Regions from separate parts of the Chromobacterium sp. FG22 genome, predicted to be linked through region 2. Evidence: predicted binding sites of a transcription regulator. Region 2 holds the regulator's gene; each other region holds the start of a gene.
The links. The regulator FNR, encoded in region 2, switches genes on or off when oxygen is low (the NO sensors DNR and NnrR bind a similar motif). The targets are predictions, from matches to a motif close to TTGATNNNNATCAA.

Region 1: ACODSD_RS04025 (DUF3149 domain-containing protein) is a predicted target of FNR. The motif match lies at 3,872-3,885, and genes of this name have one in related genera.
Region 3: ACODSD_RS05635 (M61 family metallopeptidase) is a predicted target of FNR. The motif match lies at 3,195-3,208, and genes of this name have one in related genera.

What each region holds. Positions count from the first base shown of each region.
Region 1 covers NZ_JBMDJX010000003.1:96,714-101,748, reverse strand. The annotation lists gene ACODSD_RS04050 (DUF1841 family protein) at 1-417, opposite strand, end outside; gene ACODSD_RS04045 (glutathione peroxidase) at 474-959, shown strand; gene trmB (tRNA (guanosine(46)-N7)-methyltransferase TrmB) at 992-1,672, opposite strand; gene ACODSD_RS04035 (NAD-dependent epimerase/dehydratase family protein) at 1,710-2,630, opposite strand; gene ACODSD_RS04030 (CDP-6-deoxy-delta-3,4-glucoseen reductase) at 2,669-3,697, shown strand; gene ACODSD_RS04025 (DUF3149 domain-containing protein) at 3,961-4,089, shown strand; gene arcD (arginine-ornithine antiporter) at 4,586-5,035, shown strand, end outside.
Region 2 covers NZ_JBMDJX010000014.1:21,029-26,063, reverse strand. The annotation lists gene ACODSD_RS14675 (alanine/glycine:cation symporter family protein) at 1-639, shown strand, start outside; gene hemN (oxygen-independent coproporphyrinogen III oxidase) at 706-2,112, opposite strand; gene fnr (fumarate/nitrate reduction transcriptional regulator Fnr) at 2,222-2,968, shown strand; gene ACODSD_RS14660 (DUF1853 family protein) at 3,028-3,951, opposite strand; gene ACODSD_RS14655 (RNA methyltransferase) at 3,941-4,720, opposite strand; gene ACODSD_RS14650 (inositol monophosphatase family protein) at 4,924-5,035, shown strand, end outside.
Region 3 covers NZ_JBMDJX010000004.1:125,273-130,307, forward strand. The annotation lists gene pepN (aminopeptidase N) at 1-1,259, opposite strand, end outside; gene ACODSD_RS05635 (M61 family metallopeptidase) at 1,342-3,120, opposite strand; gene ccoN (cytochrome-c oxidase, cbb3-type subunit I) at 3,593-5,017, shown strand; gene ccoO (cytochrome-c oxidase, cbb3-type subunit II) at 5,034-5,035, shown strand, end outside.

The DNA of each region.
Region 1 (5,035 bases), on a different contig from region 2:
GCGAATACAGCCGATGTAGCGGTTCACGTCTGGACCGCCGCCATGGCGCTGAGCGTGCCAGATCATTTCGCCCAGACAGTCCATCATCGCGTGTTGCGCCTGATGCTCGCTGCCCAGGCGCAGCGCCAGCTGCGCGTACAGAGAGCGGATGCCGAAGGGCTGGTCTATGGAGCGCTGTTCCTCAATCGCCACATGCAGGCCCAGATGCAGGAAGGGATTGCTCTGGCCCATTTCCGGCGTCCACTCCTGTTCCATATACTGTTCCGGCCGATCCAGAATGGCGTGATACTCCGGGTGGTCTATAAGAATGGGGAGCACCAGTTTTTCCAGGTCGGACAGGTCCGTTCCGGATTTGGATTTCTGCCAGGTGTCGAAGAAGAAGCGCCGGGCGTCCTGCCGGCTGGGATTGAACAACATCGGATAGTGCCTGAGTGGATTCTCGGGAGCGCTCATTATACGAGACGGAGGTGGCCATGACCACGCTTTACGACTTCTCCGCCGCGCGCATAGACGGCAGCGAACAGCCGCTGTCGGCGTACGCCGGCCAAGTGGCGCTAGTGGTGAATACCGCCAGCGAGTGCGGCTACACCCGGCAATACGCCGGCTTGCAGGACTTGCAGCATAGTCTGGGCGGCCGCGGTCTGGCGGTGCTGGGTTTCCCCTGCAATCAGTTCGGCGGCCAGGAGCCGGGTGACGAGGCCGAGATCGAGCGTTTTTGCCGGACGCGTTTCGAGGTGGATTTCCCTCTGTTCGCCAAGGTGGAAGTCAACGGGCCGCGCGCCCATCCGCTGTGGCGTTGGCTGACCCAGGCGGATTCCACCCACCCGCACCCGGTGAAGTGGAACTTCACCAAATTCCTGATCGACGCCAGGGGCAGGGTGGTCAAGCGCTACGAGCCGGCGGTGGAGCCGCATGAATTGCTGGAGGATATCGAGGCCTTGCTGCCTAAAGGCGGCTGAGACCCGCCGCTGGCGGCGGGTCCGGGCGGACATCAGCGCCGGCGGAAAATCACGTCCCACACGCCGTGGCCCAGCTTGATGCCGCGGGCTTCGAACTTGGTCAGCGGGCGGTAGTCCGGGCGCGGCGCGTAGCCGTCGGCGGTGTTGACCAGCTGAGGCTGGCCGCTGAACACCTCCATGATCTGCAGCGCGTAGTCTTCCCAGTCGGTGGCGGCGTGCAGATAGCCGCCCGGCTTGAGCTTGGCGACCAGCTTCTCCACCAGCGGGGCCTGAATCAGGCGGCGCTTGTTGTGGCGCTTCTTGTGCCAGGGGTCGGGGAAGAAAATATGCACGCCGTCCAGGCTACCGTCGGCCAGCATGTGGTCCAGCACTTCCACCGCGTCGTGGCGGATGATACGCAGATTGCTCAATTCCTTTTCCGCGATCAGCTTGCACAGATTGCCGACGCCGGGCGAATGCACTTCCACGCCCAGGTAGTCCTGAGCCGGATTGGCGGCGGCGATTTCGGCGGTGGCGCCGCCCATGCCGAAGCCGATTTCCAGGATCTTGGGCGCGGCGCGGCCGAAGGCCTGCTCCAGATCGATGCGCTCGGGGCGGTATTCGATGCCCCAGCGCGGCATGCCTTCGTCCATCGCGCGTTGCTGGCCGGGAGACAGATGGCCTTGGCGCAGCACGAAGCTGCGGATGGCGCGTTGAAATGCCGGATTTTCCATAGAGAAGCCTGCTTAAAAACTCAAAAAAACCGCGATGTTACCGAATCTTGGCCGCCGAAGCGAGCGCGGCGGCGATGCGCTCCGGCGCTTGGGCCAGCGCCGCCAGGTAGTCGGCGGTGTCGGGCCAGCGGGGAGCCGGCAGCAATTCCCGGCGCAAGCGCCGGTTGCTAAGCCGTCTGGACTCCATCATATAAGACCATAGACCAGCGGAGACCCGGGCGCGGACCTCCTCCCGCGGCAACAGGGGCGGCAAGGTCAGGTCCAGCGCGGCGGCCAGCCGGCGATACCATTCGCTGATCGGCAGCGGCTGATCGTCGCTGGCGTTGAATACGCGCGGACCGCCGCGGCATTGCAGCAAGGCGGCCACGCAGGCGGCGGCGAGGTCGTCGGCGTGGATGTGATTGCTCCAGCTGTCCTCCTCCGGCCGGATCAGCGGCGTTTGCGAGGCGAAGCGGCTCAGCGGCAGGCGGTCGTCGGCGTAGATGCCCGGCGCGCGCAGCACCGTCAACTGGCAGCCGTGGGCGGCGGCGAAGCCGCGCAAGCAGGTTTCCGCGTCCAGGCGGCGCCAGGCGCGGTCATTGTGCGGGCGGAGGCGGGCGCCTTCGTCCAGCAAAGCCCCGTCGGCATTGCCGTACACGCCGCTGGTGCTGATATAGACTAGACGCTGTGGTATCCTGCAACCTTTTGCCAACGCAGACAACAACTTGCGCATGCGCAAGTCCTTGCGGCCGATTTCCTGGGGGGGAGCGGTCAGCAGCAGATCGTCGGCCAGGCCGGCCAAACGGCGCAAAGCGCGGGGGTCGTCCAGATCGCCCCGGATGGGCGTGACGCCCTGGCGGCGCAGCGCTTCCGCGCTAGCGTTGGAACGGCACAGCGCCAGCACCCGCCAGCGGCGGGTCAGTTCCGGCAGGGCGCGGCGCGCGACATCGCCGGCGCCGATGATCATTAAGGTTCGCATGATGCGCATTTTAGCCAGATATTGAGTAGAGGAAACAGATGACAGCGCAGGTGAAAGTGCTCCCCAGCGGGCATACATTTGGCGTCGAGCCGCATGAAACCGTATTGGAAGCGGCGTTGCGCCAGGGTGTGGGCCTGCCTTACGGCTGCCGCGACGGCGCGTGCGGCGCCTGCAAAGGCAAGGTGGTGGAAGGCGAAGTGAGCCAGGACGGTTTCCAGGAAAAGGCCTTGACCGAGGCCGAACGCGCCCAGGGCATGGCGCTGTTCTGTTGCGCCCGCCCCAAGGGCGACATCGCCATCGAGGCGCGCGAAGTGGCCGGCGCCGGCGACATCCAGATCAAGACCTTGCCGTGCCGCGTAGAGAAAATCGAAAAAATCCACGACGTGGCGGTGCTCAAGCTCAAGCTGCCGGTGTCCGAGCGCTTGCAGTTCAAGGCAGGCCAATACATCGACATCCTGATGAAGGACGGCAAGAAGCGCAGTTTCTCCATCGCTAACGCGCCGCATGACGACGCTTTCCTGGAACTGCATATCCGCAATCAGCCGGGCGGCTCTTTTTCCGAGTATGTGTTCAGTCAGATGAAGGAGCGCGAGATCATGCGCTTCAAAGGCCCGCTGGGCTCTTTCTTCCTGCGCGAGGACTCCGACAAGCCCATTCTCTTCGTGGCCAGCGGCACCGGCTTCGCGCCGGTCAAGGGCATCATCGAGCACGCGATTCATAGCGGCATCCAGCGCGAGATGGTGTTCTACTGGGGCGCGCGCGCCAAGGCGGATCTTTACATGGCGGATCTGGCCGGCGCCTGGCAGGCGCAGCATCCCAACATCACCTTCATCCCCGTGCTGTCCGACGCGCTGCCGGGCGACGAGTGGGCGGGCCGCACTGGTTTTGTTCACCAGGCGGTGCTGGAGGATTTCGACGATCTGGCCGGCTATCAGGTTTACGCCTGCGGCGCGCCGCTGATGGTGGAGGCCGCGCACGGCAGCTTCACCCGCGAGCGCGGCTTGCCGGAAGACGAGTTCTTCTCCGACGCCTTCTTCCTGTCCAAGGACATGGGCGGCAGCAAGTGAACACGCCGGCGAGACAGGGATGACGTAAGCCGATTTTTTCAGCTGAACTGATTTGAACTGTATCGCCTGACGCACAACTGTAATGATATAAGTTGCTGATTTTTAGGAAATGAGCCCTTGGCGCGAGCCAGGGGCTTTTTATTTGTCTTGCATCAAACTTGGGGGTCATGCCATTTGATTTGCGTCAATGGACGGGCCGCCCAACTGGCTAAGATGAGGATCAAGAAACCTATATGGGGCGTGGCCCCGGAAAAGGAGTGGCGATGGAACTTCTGACTCTTCTTCTTTCCGACGATGTCGGCATTTTAAGCTTGGTGACCATTGTGGTGACCACCTTGGTGGTGCTGGGCGCTCTGGTGGCGATTTTCAAGAACGTGAAAAAACCGGAGTGAGCGCCTGGGCAAACAGGATGTGTTTATCCTCTTGATGTGTGTGTTGGTGGATGCGGTGGTGGGCCGCATCCACTTTTTTTTTGCCCGCAATTGCCGTGGCCGCCTGCCTTATTCTCCGTCTCCTCTCTCCATCTTTATCTCACTGCTTCTTTGTCCCGTCTCTTTTGGCCGTTTGCGGCTCTTCTCTATTGGACGCGTTCAGACAATCTGATATTGCGTTTTATTTTTAATAAAAATTAAATACAAAATTAATTAAATGTTTTGTGCGCAGCACAATTGTTAGTTCTGCCAATTGTGCCTGGGGCTTCTATAAAGCTTTTGTTCTAATGTCGGGATGGGGCGAATGGAGCGGGAGGACGCTATTTGACGCAGGTCAAACGGATGTTCGACTGTTCTGGCGATCACTAAATCCGGGGTATACCATTGTCTCAGATGATAAGAATTTAATTATATAACAACAGATTTGCAGGTTAATGTACTCTCACGGAGAACGAAAATGTCTACGGAAACTGAAACCCAAGGCGGCGGCGCTCCCAAGCTCAAGCTTGGCGCGCTGACCGCTCTGGTGGTGGGCTCCATGATCGGCGGCGGCATCTTCTCGCTACCGCAGAACATGGCGGCGGGCGCCGGAGCCGGCGCCATCTTGATCGGTTGGGTGATTACCTTCTTCGGGATGTTGACTCTGGCATTCGCCTTTCAGATGCTGGCCAATCGCAAACCGGAAGTGGAGGGCGGCGTCTACGGCTACGCCAAGGCGGGTTTCGGCAACTATATGGGCTTCAACTCGGCCTGGGGTTACTGGATTTCGGCCTGGATCGGCAACGTATCCTACTTTGTGGTGATGTTCTCGGCGCTGGCCTTCTGGTTCCCGGTGTTCGGCGAAGGCAATACCACCACCGCCATCGTCTGCGCGTCCATTCTGTTGTGGGCCTTGCACTTCCTGGTG
Region 2 (5,035 bases):
GCGGTGAGCCAGGCGATGATGCTGGGCATCAAGCGCGGCCTGTTCTCCAATGAGGCGGGCATGGGCTCCGCCCCCAACGCGGCGGCGACGGCGACTTCGCGTCACCCGGCGAGCCAGGGCGCGATCCAGATGTTCGGCGTCTTCATCGACACCATGGTGATCTGTACCGCCACCGCCGCCATCATTCTGTTGTCCGGCGTGTATGACCAGGGTTTGAGCGGCGTGGCGCTGACGCAGAAGGCGATCGAATCGCAGTTCGGCCCGATAGGCGCGTCCTTCCTGGCGGTGGCGATGTTCCTGTTCGCCTTTTCCACCATCATCGGCAATTACGCTTACGCCGAGGGCAATGTCGAATTCATCCGCAGCAATAAGGGGATCTTGCTGGCCTTCCGTCTGATCGTGCTGGCGATGGTGATGTTCGGCGCGGTGGCCAGCCTGCCGCTGGTGTGGGATATGGCTGACTTTGCCATGGGCCTGATGGCGCTGATCAATCTGGTGGCCATCGTGCTGCTGTCGCGTTATTTCTTCATTGTGCTGAAGGATTACGAGCGTCAGCTGAAGCGGGGCGAGTCCACCCCGGTGTTCAAGGTGGCGGATTACCCGGAACTGGCCGCCAAGGTAGAAAAAGACATCTGGTAAGCCGCGTCCGGCTCCAACGATAAACAGCCCGCGTCCAGACGCGGGCTGTTTTGTTGCTAGCCCCGTTCAAATGGTCTTGGAGTAGCGCGCCTGGGTGCGGCGCTCCCGCAGGTGGCGGTCGAAGATCATCGCGATATTGCGGATCAGGAAGCGGCCCTTGGGCTCCACCATGATGAAGTCGCCGTCGAAGGACAGCAGGCCCAGTTGCTGGTATTCGCGGATCTGCGGCAGTTCTTCGGCGAAGTACTCGGCGAAGTTGATGCCGTGGATCTCTTCCAGCGCCTCCACCGACAGCGAGAAGCGACACATCAGGCCCTGGATGATGCTGCGGCGCAGGATGTCGTCATTGTCCAGCGTCAGCCCGCGCAACACCGGCAGATGGCCGCTGTCCAGCGCCGCGTAATAACTGTCCAAGTCCTTGGCGCTCTGGCTGTAACAGGGGCCGACCTTGCCGATGGAGGACACGCCAAGACCGATCATGTCGCAGTCCGCATGGGTGGAGTAACCCTGGAAATTGCGTTGCAGCCGGCCCTGGCGCAGGGCGGAGGCCAGTTCGTCGTCCGGCTTGGCGAAGTGATCCATGCCGATGAAGACATAGCCGGCGTCGGCCAGGCGCTGCACCGAGTCCTGCAGGATGTCCAGCTTGGTTTCCGGCGAGGGCAGATCGGCCTCGTTGATGCGCCGCTGCGGCATGAACACGGTGGGCAGGTGGGCGTAGTTGTACAGCGCCAGCCGGTCCGGCCCGATGGCGATCACCTTGTCCAGCGTGCGGCGCACCGATTCCCGGGTCTGCAGCGGCAGGCCGTAGATCAGGTCGACGCTGACGGACTTGAAGCCGGCGTCGCGCGCGGCCTGGATCACCTCCAGCGTTTCCTCTTCGGACTGCACCCGGTTCACCGCCTGCTGCACCGCCGGTTCAAAGTCCTGAATCCCGACGCTGATGCGGTTGAAGCCGAGTTCGGCCAGTTTGAAGATTGTCGCCGCGCTGACTTTGCGCGGGTCTATTTCTATGGAATACTCCCCCTCCTTCAAGAACTCGAAATGAGTCTTGAGCAAGGTCATCAATCGTTCCAGTTGCGCGTCGGACAAGAAAGTGGGGGTGCCGCCGCCGAAATGCAGCTGTATCACTTGCTCGCGGCGGCCCAGACAGGAGGCGATCATGCGGACCTCCTTCTCCAGGTAGTCCAGGTACAAGTCCGCTTTGCCGCTGTCCTTGGTGATGATCTTGTTGCAACCGCAGTAGTAGCAGATAGTGTTGCAAAAAGGTATATGAGCGTACAATGATAAAGGTTTCCGGTTGGCGCCGATGCTGCGCTGCCGTAGCCAGTGGATGTAGTCTCTTTCGGCAAAACCCGGCGTAAAGCGATCCGCTGTCGGGTATGACGTATATCTAGGACCTGTCCCGTCGAGGCGCTCAATCAGCGCGCGGTCGAATTCAAAATGGGCAGGAGAAAATGGGTGGGTGGTCTTCATGTCGTATTTGGATGGCAAAACCTCTGGTGGACTGGTAAATTTGCGGAAATCCTGCGAATTTCGCTTTGATAAGGGTCAAGCTTCATCGCAAGCTTGTACTAAACATGCCATGTCCGATCAGAACCATATCTCTTTGCATAACCTGAAGGTCTCCTGCTCCAACTGCAGCCTGAAGGAACTTTGTCTACCTGTGGGGCTTAACCGCGAGGAGCTGACCCAGCTCGACGCGGTGATCCGCCAAAGCCGCCGTTTGAAGCGCGGCGAGTACTTGTTCCGCAGCGGCGAAGGCTTCCGTTCGCTGTTCGCGGTGCGCACCGGCTTCTTCAAGACCAGCGTCGCCAGCCAGGACGGCCGCGAGCAGGTCACCGGCTTCCATATGTCCGGCGAACTGATGGGCCTGGACGGCATTTCCGCCAATGTGCACGGCTGCGACGCCATCGCGCTGGAGGACAGCGAGGTGTGCGAGCTGCCGTTCAGCCGCATGGAGAGCCTGGGCCGCGAAATTCCCACCCTGCAGCACCATTTCTACCGTCTGATGAGCCGCGAGATCGTTCGCGATCAGAATGTAATGTTGTTATTGGGCAACATGAAGGCGGAAGAGCGCCTGGCCGCCTTCCTGCTCAATCTGTCGCAGCGTCTGTCCACCCGCGGCTTCGCCGCCAACGACTTCATCCTGCGCATGAGCCGCGAGGAAATCGGCAGCTTCCTCGGCCTGAAGCTGGAAACCGTCAGCCGCACGCTGTCCAAGTTCCAGCAGCAAGGCTGGATCACCGTCGATCACAAGCACATCCAACTGGTGATGGTGGACGAATTGAAGGCGCTGATTTCCGGCTGCGCTCACGCCAACGGACATTGATTCCGCCGCGCGGGCGGACAGATGGAAAACGCAAGGCAAGCCCTCGGGCTTGCCTTTTTTCATGGGGCCGGCGCGCAGTCCGCGATTTGCAGCAGCAGCCGCGACAGCGGCGCTTCCTGAGGCCAGCCCGGCGGCACGGCGAAGCCGCGGGCCACTTCATGCCAGTCGCCGTCGGGGCCGGGCTGCAGTTCGGCCAGCAGCTGCGGCGCCTCGGCCTGTTCCAGGCGCGCGCGCAGTTCCGCCGCGTCGGCGGTGTGTTCCCGCGAGCGGCGCGCCGGCGCCAGCCAACTGAGCCTGGGCAGCCAGGCCCAGCGCGAATCCGCATTCAACGCCGGCCAGTCGCCGCGCAGCGGCCAGTATTGCCCGTACAGCGGCTGGGCGCCGGGCGGCGCTTCCGGCGCGGTGTCGCGGGCGTGGAACAGCCAGCCGCTGAGCCGGGCGCCGACCGCGCAGCCCTCAAAGCCCGCCGGCAGCGTCGCTTGCGCCGCCGGGTGGCGGGACAGGCGCAGCTGGGTTTGCAGTTTATGGGCTTTCAGCGCCCAGGCGTCGCGCAGGCTGGGGCCGGTCAAGGTGTCCGCGCTGCGGCCCAGTTGCAGATAGAACTTGCTGGCGGCTTCCAGATGCAGCGGTTGGCCGTCTAGGCGCAGCAGGAAGTCGAACTCGCCGACGGTGCGGCCGTCCGGCGCGCGCACCGGCAGATTGCTGGCCACCAGTTCGATGTGCGGCGCCAGCCGGAACCAGAAGGACAGCAGCCGTTCCGCGTAATGGCCCAGACGGCGGGTGGGCTGGCGCGCCAGCCAGTGCTGAAGTTCGGCAGGATCGGCGTCCAGCGTTTGCAGCAAGGCCGGGCCGTCGGCCCCCAGCAGCCGCTGCGGCGGGATGTCCGCGCCGCTGCGCCAGGGAGAGGGCGCGGAGAGCAGAAAAGCCAGATCGCGCACCGCCGGGTGCGCGTAGGGCAGGGTGAATAGCGGCTTATTCGCCATCCTGTCCGGGCGCGTCGCGGCGGACTTCGCCGTCGGCGGCGCGCTGCACCTGTTTGAGGAAGCCGCGCAGGATGTCGATTTCCTCGCGCAGCAGGCCGGCGCGGTTGAACAGGGTGCGCATCCGGCGCATCATCCGTTCGCTGTTGCGGCGGCGGAAATAGCCTATCTTGTCCATGGTCTGTTCCAGGTGGCCGCAGAAGCCCTCCACCTCGCCCAGCGCCGCCGCGTCGCTGTCGGCGCGCAGATAGTCGACGTCCACGCCGGTGTGGCTGAACAGTTCGTAAGTCATCACCTGCACCGCCATCGCCAGATTCAGCGAGAAGTAGTCCGGGTTGCCGGGGATGGTCACCAGGCGGTTGCATTGTTCGACTTCTTCAATGGACAGGCCGAAGGTCTCGTTGCCGAACACCAGGGCCACCTGTTCGCCGGCGCGGGCGCGCGCCACCAGTTCCGGCGTGGTCTGGCGCGGGGTGGACAGCGGGGTGGTCAGCTCGCGACGGCGGCTGGTCAGCGCGCAGGCGATGGTGACGTCTTGCAAGGCCTCGGCCAGGCTGGACACCACGGTGGCCTGCTCCAGAAGATCCACCGCGCCGGAGGCCAGCGTATTGGCCTCGTCGCTGGGAAACACTTTGGGTTCAACCAGATACAGCCGGCTCAGGCCCATGGTTTTCATCGCCCGGGCGGCGGAGCCGATATTGCCCGGATGGTTGGGGCGGGCCAACACGATGCGAATGTTTTTCAGAAAATCAGGTACTTGGGGTTTATTCATCAGCAGTTTCACATTAAAATAGCCGGCTTATCGAAAAGCCCGCGCGCCGTTTTGCGCGCAAGGCCAGCGTTTGCCGGATTGGGCAGGCGTGTCGCCTTGCCCGATTGCGCCGGGTTTTTCTTGTTCCTTAACCCAGATTGTTACTAGCAGACGTCGCGTCATGTGGCGGACGTCTGTCATGGTTGAAAGTGTAGAGGCCGTCAATGCATCCGATGCTCAATGTCGCGGTGAAAGCCGCTCGCCGCGCCGGCAGTGTCATCCAGCGCGCGTCGCTGAATCTCGACGCGGTGCGCGTAGAGCGCAAGAAACACAATG
Region 3 (5,035 bases), on a different contig from region 2:
GTCACCGCCTGGCCGTCATGGCGTTTGAAATACAGGTCCATGCCCTTGCGGAAGCCGGCTTCGCCCAGCAAGGTGTGATACATGCGCACTACTTCCGCGCCTTTTTCATACACCGTCATGGTGTAGAAATTATTCATCTCGATATAGCTGTCCGGGCGGATGGGATGGGAGGTGGGGCCCGCGTCCTCCGGGAACTGATGAGCGCGCAGGCCCTTGACGTCCTCGATGCGCTTGACCGCGCGGCTGCTCATGTCGGCGCCGAACTCCTGGTCGCGGAACACGGTCAGGCCTTCCTTCAGCGACAGCTGGAACCAGTCGCGGCAGGTGACGCGGTTGCCGGTCCAGTTGTGGAAGTATTCATGGCCGATCACCCGCTCCACGCCCTGGAAGTCGGCGTCGGTGGCGGTGTCCTTGCGCGCCAGCACGTACTTGGTGTTGAAGACGTTGAGGCCCTTGTTCTCCATCGCGCCCATATTGAAGTCGCCGACGGCGACGATCATATAGATGTCCAGATCGTATTCCAGGCCGAAGCGCTGCTCGTCCCACTTCATCGAGTGCTTCAGGGACTCCATCGCGTGCTGGGTCTTGTCCTGATCGGCCGGTTCGGTCCAGATCTCCAGCGCCACTTCGCGGCCGCGCATGGTGACGAACTTGTCCTTCAACGCCGTCAGCTTGCCGGCCACCAAGGCGAACAGATAAGACGGCTTCTTGTACGGGTCCACCCACTTCACCCAGTGGCGCTTCTTGTCCACCATGCCCTCGCCCACCTTGTTGCCGTTGGAGAGCAGCACCGGGAATTTGTGCTTGTCCGCCATGATGGTGGTGGTGAACTTGGCCATCACGTCGGGACGGTCCAGGTAATAGGTGATTTTGCGGAAGCCTTCCGGCTCGCATTGGGTGAACAGATTGCCGTTGGACGCGTACAAGCCCATCAGACTGGTGTTGGCCGCCGGATCGATCTCGGTTTCCACTTCCAGGATGAAGCTGTCCGGCACGCCGCGCACGGTCAGTTGATCGTTGGCCAGCACGTAGCCGCCTTCGCCCAGGCGTTCGCCGTCCAGCGTCACCGCCACCAATGCGGCGCTGCCGTCCAGCACCAGATCGTCCTGGCGCGCGGCCTTGTCGTTGCGGGTCACCACCAGGCGCGCGTGCACGCGGGTGGCGTCGTCTTCGATGTCGAAGCTCAGATCGACGCGGTCGATCAGAAAAGCGGGGGCTGCGTAGTCGTTGCGGTACTTGACTTGCGGCTGTTGAGCCATGTCTACGTCTCCTTCGATGCCGGCTGCGCCGGTCTTGGCTGGAGGGGGACGACGCCGGGCAGCGGCGCCGACCCGATGAATATTAGCGGCGCAGCCACTGCGCGCCGCCGTCCTGCAACAGCAGGCGGCAGGCGTCGGCAGGAGCGGCTTGCAGCTCCACTTGCGCGCTGATCAGTTCGTCGCGGCGGAACCAGTGCAGTTTCAGCTTATCGCCGGGCTGGTAGCGCGCCAGCGCCTTGTCCAGGTCCACCGCCTTGAGCTTGTCTATGGCCACGATCACGTCGCCGCCGGACAGGCCGGCGCCTTGCGCCGCGCCGCCGTCGTAGACATTGAGCACGCGCACGCCCTGGGTCTCGGCCACGGCCTTGACCCCCAGGCTGGCCGGCGCAGGCTTGCCGCTCAGCGCCAGACCGCCGCGGTCGCCGGCGTTGGCCGCCGGCTCGAAGCGCAGCTCCACGCCCTGGGCCGCCAACAGTTCGGCCAGCGGCAGGGACTCAACGCCGCGCAGCGCGCGATCGAAAAAGGCCTTGAGGTCCAGGCCGGTGACGGCCTGCGCCTGGCTTTCCCACTCGTCCTCGGCCAGGCCCTTGCCGTCGTCCAGCCATTTGCGCCACAGCGCGCGCATCACGTCGTCCAGCGACTGACGGCCCTGGCTGTCGCGGCGTATGGTCAGGTCCAGCGCCAGCGCGGCCAGCGCGCCCTTGGTGTAATAGCTGACGATGCTGTTGGGGCTGTTTTCGTCTTGCCGGTAGTACTTGGTCCACGCTTCGAAGCTGGATTGCTCCAGCGTCTGCTTCAAGCGACCGGCGCCGCGCTCGACGCCGCTGATGGTTTCCGCCAACAGGCCCAGATAGCGCTTCTCGTCTATCAGGCCGCAACGCACCAGGCTCAAGTCGTCGTAATAGGAAGTGATGCCCTCGAAGGCCCACAGCAGACGGGTATAGCCTTCCTGGTTCAGATCGTAGGGCGTGAACGCCGCCGGCTTCATCCGCTTGACGTTCCAGCTGTGGAAATATTCGTGGCTGATCAGGCCCAGCAGCTTCAGATAGCCGTCGCCGATCTCCTCGACGCCCTGCTGCGGCAAGTCGTCGCGGTTGGCCACCAGCGCGGTGGAGGCGCGATGCTCCAGGCCGCCGTAGATGTCCTTGCCGACGAAAAGCATGAATACGTAGCGCTCGAAGGGCGCCGGCTCGCCGAACAGCTTGATCTGGTATTCGCAGATTTTCTTGGCGTCGCGCGCCAGGCGCTTGAGGTCGGCGCGGGAGCGGCCGGAGACGACGAATTCGTGCGGCACGCCGCAGGCTTTGAAGCTGACGCGTTCGAAAGCGCCCAGTTCCACCGGATGGTCGATCAACTCGTCGTAAGAGGCGGCCTGATAGCCGCCGAAGCCGGTTTTCTTGTCCGCGCCGCGCGCCGGCAAGCTGGTCGCCACCTTCCAATCGGCGTAGGCCTTGCCTTCCGGCGGCAGGATCTCCACCTCGCAAGCCTCGTTCTCGTAGCCGTCCGCCGCCAGGAACACGCTGCTGCCGTTATAGAAGCCGCGCTGCGCGTCCAGATAAGCGCCGCGCACCGACAGATCAAACGCATAAACTTTATAGCGTAGAACCAACGAGCCCTTGACTGGCGCGGCTTGCCAACTGTTTTTTGTCAGCTGGACCAGCCGCACCGCTTTTCCCGCGGATTCTGCGCGAATTTCCACAATATGTTTGGAGAACTCCCGGATCATGTAACTGCCGGGAATCCACGCCGGCAATGAGAAAATCTGGCCATTCTTGGCGGGCCGGGAAACGGTCAGGACGACCTCGAAAAGATGCGCCTCCGGGGCGCTCGGACATAGGGTGTAGCGGACGGAAACGGTCATGATCTGCCTGCAATCGTTGCAAAACCTTCTGATTTTAGCACTTGCCGCGGGTAAACGCTGCGTTTTATGACATCTTGATCCAGGTCAAGAAGGCTGGGCCGCCAGACAATACAATCTCGGTCAGTAGCAACAGTATTTGCAAGAACTGTCACGCTCGCTTGAGACATAAATAAAGACAAATGGGAAAGCGACATCCCCCGGCCGTCCAAACTGGCCCGATATGGGTAATTGATTTAGAATGCCGGGTTAACTAAATGGGGAAATTGCGCTGTCGCAATACGGGATGAACTGCTAATACAGACATCAGTACCGCTGCGATCTGGGTCAAGCGCTTGATTTTAATAAAAGTCGTTTTCCCTGCGGCATCGTCTGGATACAGTCACATCGGTACAGATGGGGACAGTTTCCCGGACTTCAAGCCGCCGATTAGATATGTCACGTTCTGAGTTAGCAACCTTGGAGAAAACCCTAAATGGAAACGCAATCCACTTATAACTATAAGGTGGTGCGCCAATTTGCCATCATGACCGTCGTGTGGGGCATTGTCGGCATGTTGGTGGGCGTCATCATTGCGGCCCAACTGGTCTGGCCCGAATTGAACTTCGGCCCCTGGTTCCACTTTGGCCGCCTGCGTCCTCTGCACACCAATGCGGTCATCTTCGCCTTTGGCGGTTGCGGCCTGTTCGCCACCTCCTATTACGTGGTGCAGCGTACCTGTAACGTCCGGCTGATCTCCGACAAGCTCGCCGCCTTCACCTTCTGGGGCTGGCAGCTGGTGATCGTGCTGGCCGCCATCACCTTGCCGCTGGGCCTGACCACCAGCAAGGAATACGCCGAGCTGGAATGGCCGATCAAACTGCTGATCGCGGTGATCTGGGTTGTTTACGCCATCGTTTTCTTTGGCACCATCGCCATCCGCAAGGTCAAGCACATCTACGTGGCCAACTGGTTCTACGGCGCCTTCATCCTGGCCGTGGCCCTGCTGCACATCGTCAACTCCGCCTTCGTGCCGGTGTCGCTGTGGAAATCCTACTCCGCCTACTCCGGCGCCGTGGACGCCATGGTGCAATGGTGGTACGGCCACAACGCCGTGGGCTTCTTCCTGACCGCCGCCTTCCTGGGCATGATGTACTACTTCATCCCGAAACAGGCCGGCCGTCCGGTTTACTCCTACCGCCTGTCCGTGGTGCACTTCTGGGCGCTGATCTTCACCTATATGTGGGCCGGTCCTCACCACCTGCATTACACCAGCCTGCCTGACTGGACCCAGTCCGTAGGCATGGTGTTCTCCCTGGTGCTGCTGGCTCCGAGCTGGGGCGGCATGATCAACGGCATCATGACGCTGTCCGGCGCCTGGCATAAGCTGCGCACCGACCCGGTGCTGAAATTCCTGGTGGTTTCGCTGTCCTTCTACGGCATGTCCACCTTCGAAGGCCCGATGATGTCGATCAAGACCGTCAACGCCTTGTCCCACTACACCGACTGGACCATCGGCCACGTGCACTCCGGCGCGCTGGGCTGGGTGGGCTTCATCACCATCGGTTCCATGTACTACCTGATTCCGCGCCTGTTCGGCCGCGAATCCATGTTCAGCCTGAAGCTGGTTGAAGCCCATTTCTGGCTCGCCACCGTCGGCGTGGTGCTGTACATCGCCGCGCTGTGGATCTCCGGCGTGACCCAGGGCCTGATGTGGCGCGCGCTGAACCCGGACGGCACCCTGACCTACGCCTTCGTAGAGGCGGTCAAGGCCACCTATCCGTACCACTTCGTGCGTCTGCTCGGCGGCTTCCTGTACCTGCTCGGCATGTTCCTGATGGCCTACAACACCTTCCGCACCGTAACCGCGGGCCGTGCCGTAGACGCCAAGATCCCGGCCATCACCGCCCACGCTCATTGAGGCGCAAGGAAACATCAT